DNA from 3 places in the Pantoea sp. AS142 genome. Region 1 is predicted to be linked to each of the others. Evidence: predicted binding sites of a transcription regulator. Region 1 holds the regulator's gene; each other region holds the start of a gene.

Region 1 (4,258 bases):
TCGATTTGCGCCGGTTGCAGCGCCTCATCCAGCGCCAGCCGACGGGCAAAGACCTCTTCCACCTTCAATTCACTCAGGGTTTCATTGTCGAGCCGCGTCAGGCTCTGCTGCCGCTGTTCGCGACTGCGGCGTAACAGCAGCACTTCGACCGGCAGGGTGGCAGTCAGGCTCTCCACCTGACGTTGCAGATCGCTGAGATACTCCTGCGTGGTAACTTCAATGTCGAGCCAGGTCGGTTTATCCTGCTCTGCCGTGCTGAAGGCGTTTAACTGTTCAGCAATCTGCGCCAGCGATCCTTTCAGCACCTGCATGGGCTGCGCCTGCGGCACCACCAGTGGTGTGACCGATTGCAGGCCGCTGGCCACGAGTTCCAGCAGGAAGACACTTTTTTCGCTGCCCAGCTCATCAAAACTCAGCGGAATGGGTGAGCCGCTGTAGCGAATATGCTCGCTGCCTGCGACGCGCTGGGCGCGATGAATATGGCCCAGCGCAATGTAGTCAGCAGCCGGAAAGGCGCTGGCGGGAAAGGCGTCCAGCGTGCCGATATAGATGTCGCGCACCGAATCGCTCTGGCTGACGCCGACGGTGGTGAGGTGACCGGTAGCGATAATCGGCAGTGCATGGCCCAGTGCCTGGGCCGCGGCGAAACGCTGCTGATAGTGGTGGGCGATTGCTTCCAGCAGCGAGGTCTGTTTGTCGCGTCCCGACTGACCCGCCCGGCTGCGCAGGATGTCGCGCGGCCGCAGATAGGGAATGGCACACAGCAGCGCGCCCGGTTCGCCCTGACGGGTATTGAGCAGCAGCACATCGCTGTTTTCCTGCGGCGTGGCGATGACCCGGGTATTGAGACAGGCCAGCAACTCGCGCGACTCATTGAGCGTTGCTACCGAATCGTGGTTGCCTGCCAGCACAATCAGCTGACAGCCCGTGGGCTGTAGTGCCACCACAAAGCGGTTAAACATTTCTCGGGCATAGCTGGGCGGCGTGCCGGTATCAAACAGATCGCCTGCGATGATCAATGCATCCACCTGGTGCTGTTCAATCTGGATCAACAGCCAGTCGAGAAACGCCTGATGTTCCGCCGCCCGACTTTTGTTGTAAAAGAACTGCCCCAGATGCCAGTCCGCAGTATGAATGATGCGCATGATGAGTCCCTGCTGTTGTGATTTGCCCGGCGATTATACTGGCTCTGGGGCCAAAGCAAAAAATTGTCGCTACGCTGTCATAAATGATTACCCGCGTGGTTACAGGCAGGTTATGTTTTTCATAAAAGTGTCACAAATCTGACGCATAATGGCGCCGCGAATCTCAGTGACAGCCGTCATAATCAGCAGGAGTAATAATGGCTAAGCGCATTTTGGTTGTGGAGGATGAAGCCCCCATCCGTGAAATGTTGTGTTTTGTTCTGGAGCAGAACGACTATCAGCCAATCGAGGCGGAAGATTATGACAGCGCCGTTGGCAAGCTGATTGAACCCTGGCCCGATCTGATTTTACTGGACTGGATGTTACCCGGAGGCAGCGGTATTCAGTTTATTAAGCATCTGAAACGCGAGGCGATGACACGCGATATCCCGGTGATGATGCTTACTGCGCGCGGCGAAGAGGAAGATCGGGTTCGCGGCCTGGAAGTGGGTGCCGATGATTACATTACCAAGCCTTTCTCACCCAAAGAGCTAATGGCGCGGATTAAAGCGGTAATGCGCCGTATTTCGCCGATGGCGGTAGAAGAGGTGATTGAGATGCAGGGGCTGAGTCTGGATCCCTCCTCACATCGCGTGATGTCCGAAACCACGCCGCTGGATATGGGCCCCACCGAATATAAGCTGCTGCACTTCTTTATGACTCACCCGGAACGCGTTTACAGTCGCGAACAGCTGTTGAACCACGTTTGGGGTACCAATGTGTATGTGGAAGATCGCACTGTCGATGTTCACATTCGCCGTTTACGTAAAGCGCTGGAACTCTCCGGCCACGATCGCATGGTACAAACCGTCCGTGGAACAGGGTATCGTTTCTCTGCCCGCTACTAAACGGAGCCTTTACCGTGCTGGAACGCCTCTCCTGGAAGAGATTACTGACAGAACTGCTGCTGGCCTGTCTGCCTGCAGTGCTGCTGGGCCTGCTGTTCGGCGGTCTGCCCTGGTGGCTGCTGTTGATCGTGCTGGCGGTGCTGTTGTGGCATTTCCACAATCTGATGCGGCTGTCGCACTGGCTATGGCTCGACCGCACCATGACGCCCCCTGCCGGACGTGCCAGTTGGGAACCGCTCTTTTATGGTCTTTACCAGATGCAGTTGCGCAATCGGCGGCGGCGGCGAGAGTTGGGCAATCTGATTAAACGTTTCCGCAGCGGTGCCGAGTCGCTGCCGGATGCGGTGATCCTGACCACGGAAGAGGGCACCATTTTCTGGTGTAACGGCCTGGCGCAGCAGCATCTTGGCCTGCGCTGGCCGGAAGATAATGGCCAGAATATCCTCAACCTACTGCGTTACCCGGAATTCTCCCGCTATCTGCGCCAGCGCGATTTTGACAAGCCGCTGACGCTGGTACTGAACAACAATCTCCACATGGAGTTCCGCGTCATGCCCTATAGCGAAGGTCAGTGGCTGCTGGTAGCGCGTGATGTGACGCAGATGCATCAGCTGGAAGGGGCGCGCCGCAACTTCTTTGCCAACGTCAGTCATGAATTACGCACACCGCTCACGGTGCTGCAGGGCTATCTGGAGATGATGAACGACTCCGTGATGAGTGAGCCTTCGCGCAGCAAAGCGCTGCACACGATGTCGGAACAGACGCGCCGCATGGACAGCCTGGTCGAACAGTTGCTGACGCTGTCGCGCATCGAAGCCGCGCCAGCGATCGATCTGAAAGAGAAGGTCGATGTGCCCGTAATGCTGAAACTGCTGCAGCATGAGGCCGCGACGCTGAGTGGCGGTCGCCACGATATCCATTTCCATACCGACCCTCATCTGAAAGTGTTCGGCAACGATGAGCAGCTGCGCAGCGCCATTTCCAATCTGGTTTACAATGCGGTGAATCACACCCCAGATGGCACGCGGATTGATATCAGCTGGCTGCGCGGCAAGCAGGGCGCCATCTTCCGGGTGTGTGATAACGGGCCGGGGATTGCGTCAGAACATATCCCGCGTCTGACCGAGCGTTTCTACCGGGTCGATAAAGCGCGTTCGCGTGCCACCGGCGGCAGTGGGCTGGGTCTGGCAATTGTAAAACATGCCCTGAGCCACCATAACACGCGGCTGGCGATCACCAGCGTGCCGCACAAAGAGACCTGTTTTACCTTTACGCTGCCCGCGAGGTTGATTGTCAGCAGCGTGATGCAGGAGAATGCGGTCAATTAATCGCTGCCGGATCTCCCTGATGCGCCTCCTTCTTTTGTTGATCGTCACTCTGCTGCCGGGCCTGGCAGTGGCTCAGCCCGGCACGCTCTCCGGCAATCTCAGCAGCGTTGGATCCGATACGCTGGGCTATCTGATGACCCTGTGGAGCGAAGATTTCAGTCGCCAGGCGCCGGGCGTCAATGTGCAGGTTCAGGCCTCCGGTTCATCGACCGCGCCGACCGCGCTGGCGGCGGGCGCAGCACAGTTTGGGCCAATGAGCCGTCCGATGCAGGCAGATGAGCGGCAGGCCTTTGAGGCGCGCTATGGTTATCCACCACTGGCGGTGCCGGTGGCGATGGATGCGCTGGTGGTGGTGGTGAATCAGCGCAATCCGCTGCAGCAGATTGAACCGCGTCAGCTCGACGCCATCTTCTCGGTTACCCGTCTGTGTGGCGCACACAGCGTGCCGCTGCGCTGGGGTGATCTTGGTTTAGCGGGCGCGGAATGGAGCCAACGGCCGATCCAGCGTTATGGCCGTAATTCCGCCTCCGGCACCTGGGGTTTCTTCAAGCAGCAGGTGCTGTGCAAAGGCGATTTTCGTCGTGACGTGGCGGAGTTCCCGGGATCGGCCGCGGTGGTGCAGGCGGTGGCCGGTAATCCGCGCAGTATCGGCTACGCCAGTTTTGGCTTTCATCTCAGCGGCGTAAAAATGCTGGCGGTAATGAATGATCAGGGCCAGGCGATTACCCCGGATGCCGATGCCATCCGCAGTGGCCGCTATCCCTGGGCACGCCCGCTCTATCTCTATGTTAATAAACCCCCCGGCAAACCCCTTCCGCCGCTGGTGGCCGCGTTTCTGCAGCAGGTGCTTTCGGTGCAGGGACAGCGGCGGGTTAGCGAAGCGGGCTATCTCCCCCTC
Region 2 (4,258 bases), on a different contig from region 1:
CAGCCTGTCGACTGACCATGAGAAGATCTCACCATGACTAACAATGATATTCTGCGCAGCGTGCGCTACATGCTCAACCTGAGCGATGCCAAAATGGTGGAGATTTTTGCGCTGGCAGAATGTGACGTACCGCAGGCAGATATTCAGGCGTGGCTGAAAAAAGATGACGATGCCGCGTTCCGTCCCTGCCCCGATGTGCTGATGGGTTATTTTCTGAATGGCCTGATCTTTTACCGTCGTGGCAAAAGTGAAGATGCGCCCGCGCCGTCGATTGAGCGCAAGATGACTAACAACATCTTCATGAGAAAGCTGCGCATCGCTTTTGATCTGAAAACTACCGACATTCCTGATGTCCTGAAGCGCGTGAACTTTACCGTTTCACAGGCTGAGATTGGCGCGATTTTCCGCAAACCTGATCATAAGAACTACCGCGAATGCGGCGACCAGATTCTGCGTAACTTCCTGAAAGGGCTGGCGATGATTCAGCGTCCTAAGAGTGAGAAGCCTGCCTGATATCGTGCCATCCAGTCGGAAATGGCGAGTGGCTGCGTAAAGACGGCGTAAATCCATCCCTGGAGCCTCCAGCGCCGCATCCTTGCGGCGGACGCTTTACTTCTCAACCCGCCATCCACTCCTTCATATTCGCTCTGAGCCATTAATAATCGCGATGATGCTGTTAAGTCTCCAGGGCTGGCGCGTCTGAAGGGCGAAGCGTCCGGGCCCGGGATGGCCCGGCCGATACACAGGGAGGTGAGATTCCTTCGCGATCGGACGCGCCAGCCCGGGAGGCCGCACCCATGTTGCAGCACTGTTTATGATCGGTCACCGCGCCCCACCACCCAGCGCTTATGCACCCACAGCGAGGCGAGGATCACCAACGCGCCCGCAATAAAGCTTGGCCAGTGCGGTTTCTCCTGCCAGATAGCCAGATTCACCAGCAGCCCGGCAGGAACGTGCATGTTATTCATAATGCCCAGCGTGCCGGCATCGACCTGGGTCGCACCATAATTCCACATAAAATAGCCGAGACCGGAAGCCGCAATGCCCAGCCAGACCAGAATGCCCCACTGCAATGAGGTGGTTGGCAACTTCTGTGGATTGCCCCAGGCACACCAGGCGATCACCGCAATCAACACCGCACCCAGATAGAACCAGGAGAAGGCCGTGTGCTGCGGCATCGGACGAGTCTCCTGCAGACGCTTATAGCCCACCATTCCCGCCGCAAAGCAGATGTTTGCCAGTTGCACTAACAGCAGACCAAACCAGAAATGATCGCTGACTTTGTCATAGCGAATAATGGCCGCACCTGCCACAGCCAGCAGTGCACTGAAAATATAACCCATGCGCAGTGGACGGCGGCTAATCAGATCGTAAATCAGCGTCACATACAGCGGCGTCATCACCGTAAACAGCAGGAATTCCGACACGCTAAGGTAGAGATAGGCTTCAAAACTCAGCAGATACATCACACCCAGCTGCAGCATCCCGACCAGCATGTAAAGCAGCAGCGTTGAAAGGCGATGACCACGCCAGCGCAGGAAAGGTAAAAAAACCAGCGCAGCCAGCGCCAGTCGCATCAGTACAGAGAACCAGCTGTCCACCTGCCCGGCAAGGTATTCGCCAATCAGACTGAACGAAAAGGCCCACAGAATGGTGGTAATAATCAATAAAAACACGGTGACGATCCTGAAATTAACAGGCCGCCAGTGTAAACAATGTGCTGCCGTCAGGCTGCTAAATCTGGTTGACATCTGGTCACAATCCAGGCGATCAAAATACCTACCGGATTAACTGATTACACTCCCTGATATAACTGTCGACAGAAGGGATAATAAGCCAGATAAAATGCGTGAAATGATCCATGAGGTGATCACTTTCGCTCTCAATTGTAATAAAACTGTAACAAATGTGTCACTCATCACAGTAACGTTGCGTAGCTAACACTATTCTTTGCGCGAAATGGAACATCCCGCGTCCATTTCGTTCTGTTCTTTTTCCTGCCCCAACCTGCTGGGAATAAAAAACCATAATGTGCCCTGGAGGGCTTCACTGATGCTGAGTATTTTTAAACCTGCACCCCGTCAGCCGCAGGTGGCGGAGGATCACATTGATCCCCTCTACCGTCGTCTGCGCTGGCAAATTTTCATCGGGATCTTCTTTGGTTACGCCGCCTACTATCTGGTCAGAAAAAACTTCGCACTCGCCATGCCCTATCTGGTGGAGCAGGGTTTTTCACGTGGTGATCTCGGTTTTGCCTTATCCGGCATATCCATTGCCTATGGCTTTTCAAAATTCATCATGGGCTCGGTCTCTGACCGATCAAATCCGCGCGTCTTTTTACCCGCAGGCCTGATTCTGGCCGCGACAGTGATGCTGATTATGGGATTCGTGCCCTGGGTTACCTCCAGCATCATGGTGATGTTCGTGCTGTTGTTTATCTGCGGCTGGTTTCAGGGCATGGGCTGGCCACCTTGTGGGCGCACCATGGTTCACTGGTGGTCGCAGAAGGAGCGTGGCAGGATCGTCTCGGTCTGGAACTGTGCGCATAACGTGGGGGGAGGTATTCCGCCTCTGCTGTTCCTGCTCGGTATGGCGTGGTTTAACGACTGGAAAGCGGCACTCTACATGCCGGCATTTGGCGCCATTGCGATTGCGATTCTGGCCTTTGCGCTGATGCGCGACACGCCACAATCCTGTGGTCTGCCACCGATTGAAGCGTACAAAAACGACTACCCGGCTGATTACGATGCCAGCCACGAAGAGGAGCTGACGGCAAAACAGATCTTCATGAAATATGTGCTGCCGAACAAGTTGCTATGGTACATCGCGCTGGCCAACGTGTTTGTTTATCTGCTGCGCTACGGCATTCTCGACTGGTCGCCGACCTATCTCAGGGAAGTAAAACACTTCACGCTGGATAAATCGTCCTGGGCTTACTTCCTGTATGAGTATGCGGGGATCCCGGGGACGCTGCTGTGCGGCTGGATGTCCGACAAAGTATTCCGCGGTAATCGTGGTGCAACCGGCGTGTTCTTTATGACGCTGGTGACCATCGCTACCGTCATCTACTGGTTCAACCCGGCGGGCAATCCTGGTGTTGATATGGCCTGTATGATCGTGATTGGCTTCCTGATCTACGGCCCGGTGATGCTGATTGGCCTGCACGCGCTGGAACTGGCACCGAAAAAAGCGGCGGGGACGGCGGCGGGCTTCACCGGCCTGTTCGGTTACCTGGGGGGTTCGGTCGCGGCCAGCGCCATTGTCGGTTACACCGTCGATTACTTCGGCTGGGACGGCGGCTTCATGGTGATGATTGCCGGCTGTGTGCTGGCGGTTATTCTGCTGTTACTGACCATGGTCAGCGAACACAAACACAAAAAGAGCCTTGCCTGACGCTAAAAAAGGGCCGTATAACCGGCCCTTTTTTACGCTGACTGATTAGGCCAGATAGAGTGTGCGCAGCGTCTGTGGCACGGCATCATCGGCATTCGAACCAATCACATCCAGCTCCGGCAGGGTATCTTTCAACCGCTGATGGGCGTTCTGCATGATATAGCCCTTACCCGCCATGCTCAGCATCTCCACATCATTCATGCCGTCGCCAAAGGCGATACAGCTTTCCAGCGTATGGCCCAGTTGTTTCGCTACCGCTTCCAGCGCATGCCCTTTCGACACGCCACCCGCCATTACTTCCAGGCAGGTAGGCAATGAGAAACTGACATTAACCCGATCGCCCCAGCGCGCCTCAATCGCCTGCTCCATCGGGACCAGATGCTCGGGGTTTTCGCAGGTAAAAAAGACCTTGCTGATGTTGTCGGTTGGCAGCAGACCCGGCTCATAGACCTGATAGTTGAACACCGATTCGCGGAAATAGTCCTGCTCTGCCGGGCTTGAACGGCTGACAAACCACTCATCGTCACGGTAAACGTGGGTCAGAATATGGCTGTGATGGTATTGCAGGCCAAACAGGTCGCTGGCGATATCCTCATCCAGATTATGACTGAACACCAGCTCACCCCTGGCGTTATGAACGCGCGCGCCGTTTGAGGTGATCATATAAGCCGGAATCGCCAGGCTGTCACGCATCTGTCCGACATCGATATGATGACGGCCGGTGGCGAAAATAAAGTGAATATCTTTCGCGACCAACTGCTGCAGCGTTTCACGCGCAAAAGGCGTCAGGCGATGTTCGGGAGAAAGCAGCGTGCCATCCAGATCGGATGCGACGATGTGATACATGAAAACCTCGGGTATCTGG
Region 3 (4,258 bases), on a different contig from region 1:
AGAAGCAGGGCGGTTCACTGCGTGAAGTGGTGCTGCGTGTGATTCCGCAGCTACGCGGTGCCTATGGCATGGTGATCATGGACAGCCGCGATCCCTCATTGCTGGTGGCGGCCCGTTCCGGCAGCCCGCTGGTGATTGGCCGTGGTGTAGGCGAAAACTTTATCGCCTCGGATCAGCTGGCCCTGCTGCCAGTGACCCGCCGGTTCATCTATCTGGAAGAGGGTGATATTGCCGAAATCAGTCGTCGTGATGTCACAGTGATTGATCGTGAAGGCAATACCGTGACACGTGCCGAAATCGAGTCGAACGTGCAATATGATGCCGGTGACAAAGGCATTTACCGTCACTATATGCAGAAAGAGATCTACGAACAGCCGATGGCGCTGAAAAGCACCCTGAGTGGTCGGTTTAGCCAGGGGCAGGTTGATCTCAGCGAACTGGGCGCGGGCGCTGAAGCGCTGCTGAGTCAGGTTGAGCATATCCAGATTATCGCCTGCGGCACCTCCTACAACTCCGGCATGGTGTCACGCTATTGGTTTGAGTCACTGGCAAACCTGCCCTGTGATGTGGAGATCGCCTCAGAGTTCCGCTATCGCAAATCAGCCGTTCGCAAAAACAGCCTGCTGATTACCCTGTCGCAATCGGGTGAAACGGCAGATACCCTGGCGGCGCTGCGCCTCTCAAAAGAGCTGGGTTATCTGGGGTCGCTGGCAGTCTGCAACGTGGCCGGTTCGTCACTGGTGCGGGAATCTGACCTGGCGCTGATGACCAAAGCGGGCACCGAAATCGGCGTCGCCTCCACCAAAGCGTTCACCACCCAGTTAGCGGTGCTGCTGATGCTGGTGGCGAAACTGGGCCGTCTTAAAGGAATGTCTGCCGACACTGAGCATGAGATTGTTCATGCCCTGCAGGCATTGCCTAACCGGATTGAGCAGATGCTGGCGCAGGATAAGCTGATTGAGAATCTGGCAGAAGGCTTCTCTGACAAGCATCATGCGCTGTTCCTCGGTCGTGGCGATCAATACCCCATTGCCATGGAAGGGGCGCTGAAGCTCAAGGAGATCTCCTACATTCATGCGGAAGCCTATGCCGCAGGTGAGCTAAAACATGGCCCGCTGGCGCTGATTGATGCTGACATGCCGGTGATCGTGGTCGCACCTAACAACGAATTGCTGGAGAAGCTCAAATCCAACATCGAAGAGGTGCGCGCACGCGGTGGTCTGCTCTATGTGTTTGCCGATCAGGATGCGGGCTTCAGTGACTGTGACGGGATGAAGATTATCCCGTTGCCGCACGTTGAAGAGGTGATTGCGCCCATCTTCTACACCGTGCCGTTGCAGTTACTCTCCTATCACGTCGCCCTGATCAAAGGCACTGACGTCGATCAGCCTCGTAACCTGGCAAAATCGGTGACCGTGGAATAACCCGGTGGGCCCCGTCGCGGGCCCACTTCATTCTGGCCCTCTGTCATATAACTGTCATATTTCGTACATTTCACTGTCATCAAACTGTCCTATTTTCCCTCCTGCAGCAATCACAGACTCTTACTAAAACGGCCCTGAGCCTGACTTTTCTCCCCCGGAGGGAACATGACACTGATGCGTAGCACCGTAGCCCGAATCCTCGCCACCACTTTCGCCGTAAGCGCGGTATCTGCTTTTGCGGCCACCGATCTCACCGGTGCAGGCGGGACGTTCCCGGCGCCGGTTTATGCCAAGTGGGCAGCAGAATATCAGCAAGCCACCGGTAGCAAAGTTAACTACCAGGGCATCGGTTCATCTGGCGGCGTTAAACAGATCATTGCCAAGACCGTTGATTTCGGTGCGTCCGATGCGCCAATGAAAGATGAAGATCTGCAGAAAAATGGCCTGTTCCAGTTCCCTACCGTGATCGGTGGCGTGGTACTGGCGGTTAACCTGCCGGGTATCAAGTCAGGCCAGCTGACACTGGATGGCAAAACCGTGGGTGATATCTATCTCGGCACCATCAAAAAGTGGAATGATCCGGCGATCGCCAAACTTAACCCAGGCGTAAAACTACCAGAGACCAACATCAACGTGGTGCGTCGCGCCGACGGTTCAGGCACCTCGTTCGTCTTTACCAGCTATCTGGCAAAAGTGAACCCGGAGTGGAACAGCAAAATTGGTAAAGGTAACACCGTAAACTGGCCGGTGGGTCTGGGCGGTAAAGGTAACGACGGTGTCGCCGCATTTGTTCAGCGTCTGCCGGGTTCAATCGGCTATGTGGAATACGCCTATGCCAAACAGAACAACCTGACCTACACGAAACTGATCGATGCCGATGGCAAAGCGGTCGCGCCGAGCGAAACCAGCTTCAGCAATGCCGCTAAAGGCGCTGACTGGAGTAAATCATTCGCACAGGATCTGACCTTCCAGAAGGGCGCGGGTGCCTGGCCAATCTCCTCAACCACCTTCATTCTGATCTACAAAGATCAGGCGAATGCGGCCAAAGGCGCTGAAGTGCTGAAGTTCTTCGACTGGGCTTATAAAAGCGGCAGCAAAACCGCCACCGCGCTGGACTATGCTGCGCTGCCAGAGAGCGTGACTGAACAGATTCGCGCCGCCTGGAAAGCCAACATCAAAGACAGTTCTGGTAAAGCGCTTTATCAGTAATTGATCGACCCTGACCGGACAGCAGTCTGGTCTGACCCAACGGGCGGCGTCATGCCGCCCTGATAACTTCTGAAGACTGAGACTTCTATGGCTGCAACGAAGCCGGCATTCAAAGCCCCAGGTAAACAAGGTGACAGGATTTTTGGCGCGCTGGTCAGGCTGGCTGCGCTGATTGTTCTGTTACTGATGGGCGGCATTATTGTCTCCCTGATCATCTCCTCGTGGCCCAGCATCCAGAAGTTTGGTTTCGCCTTTTTGTGGACCAAAACCTGGGATGCGCCTAACGAACAATTCGGCGCACTGGTACCGATCTATGGCACCCTTGTGACCTCCATCATCGCCCTGATTATCGCCGTGCCGGTGAGTTTTGGTATCGCGCTGTTCCTGACTGAACTCGCGCCAGGCTGGTTGCGTCGCCCGCTGGGCACCGCCATTGAGCTGCTGGCCGCTATCCCGAGTATCGTTTATGGCATGTGGGGCCTGTTTGTTTTCGCGCCGCTGTTTGCCGAATATTTTCAGACGCCGGTTAACGACGTGATGTCGGGCATTCCGATTATCGGCGAGCTTTTCTCCGGCCCCGCTTTCGGTATTGGTATCCTTGCAGCGGGAGTGATTCTGGCGATCATGATCATCCCTTACATCGCCTCGGTGATGCGTGACGTCTTTGAGCAGACCCCGGTGATGATGAAAGAGTCAGCCTACGGCATCGGCTGCACCACGTGGGAAGTGATCTGGCGCATTGTCCTGCCCTTTACCAAAAATGGCGTGATTGGCGGCGTGATGCTGGGACTGGGTCGTGCACTGGGTGAGACCATGGCAGTGACCTTTATTATCGGTAACACCTACCAGCTCGACAGCCCGTCGCTGTTTATGCCGGGTAACAGCATTACCTCGGCGCTGGCCAATGAGTTTGCCGAAGCGGAATCGGGCGTGCATGTCGCCGCGCTGATGGAACTGGGACTGATCCTGTTTGTGATTACCTTTATCGTGCTGGCAATTTCAAAGCTGATGATTATGCGGCTGGCGAAAAGTGAAGGAGCGCGCTCATGACCACAATTGAAATTCAGGCGCGCGCCGAACTGGACGCATCACGCCGTAAAATGCAGTCCTGGCGCAGCACCAAAAATAAGATTGCGTTGACGCTGTCGCTGCTGACCATGGCGTTTGGCCTGTTCTGGCTGGTGTGGATCCTGTTCACCACCGTATCGCGCGGCGTAGATGGACTCTCCTGGTCCCTGTTTACCGAATCAACGCCACCACCCAATACTGCAGGTGGCGGGCTGGCTAACGCTCTGGCCGGTAGTGGATTGCTGATTTTCTGGTCTACTTTTTTCGGCACACCGCTGGGCATCATGGCAGGCATCTATCTGGCGGAATATGGACGTAAATCGGCCCTGTCAGAAGTGATCCGCTTTATTAACGACATTCTGCTGTCGGCACCCTCCATTGTGGTCGGCTTGTTCGTCTACACCCTGGTGGTGTCGCAGATGCAGCACTTCTCCGGCTGGGCCGGGGTGATTGCGCTGGCGCTGTTGCAGGTGCCGATTGTGATTCGTACCACCGAAAATATGCTGCGTCTGGTGCCAGACAGCATGCGTGAAGCGGCCTATGCGCTCGGCACGCCC

What was found. The regulator PhoB, encoded in region 1, activates phosphate uptake and scavenging genes when phosphate is short. The targets are predictions, from matches to a motif close to CTGTCATAAAACTGNCNNAT.
Region 2: glpT (glycerol-3-phosphate transporter) is a predicted target of PhoB. The motif match lies at 1,887-1,906, and genes of this name have one in related genera.
Region 3: pstS (phosphate ABC transporter substrate-binding protein PstS) is a predicted target of PhoB. The motif match lies at 1,465-1,484, and genes of this name have one in related genera.

What each region holds. Positions count from the first base shown of each region.
Region 1 is NZ_JBBCMO010000001.1:94,487-98,744, forward strand. Features, by position in the region: gene sbcD (exonuclease subunit SbcD) at 1-1,145, opposite strand, end outside; gene phoB (phosphate response regulator transcription factor PhoB) at 1,343-2,032, shown strand; gene phoR (phosphate regulon sensor histidine kinase PhoR) at 2,047-3,360, shown strand; gene WFO64_RS00515 (PstS family phosphate ABC transporter substrate-binding protein) at 3,380-4,258, shown strand, end outside.
Region 2 is NZ_JBBCMO010000008.1:24,737-28,994, forward strand. Features, by position in the region: gene WFO64_RS14970 (DUF1456 family protein) at 34-513, shown strand; gene WFO64_RS14975 (carboxylate/amino acid/amine transporter) at 813-1,676, opposite strand; gene glpT (glycerol-3-phosphate transporter) at 2,053-3,393, shown strand; gene yigL (sugar/pyridoxal phosphate phosphatase YigL) at 3,439-4,239, opposite strand.
Region 3 is NZ_JBBCMO010000008.1:212,382-216,639, reverse strand. Features, by position in the region: gene glmS (glutamine--fructose-6-phosphate transaminase (isomerizing)) at 1-1,424, shown strand, start outside; gene pstS (phosphate ABC transporter substrate-binding protein PstS) at 1,590-2,633, shown strand; gene pstC (phosphate ABC transporter permease PstC) at 2,721-3,683, shown strand; gene pstA (phosphate ABC transporter permease PstA) at 3,680-4,258, shown strand, end outside.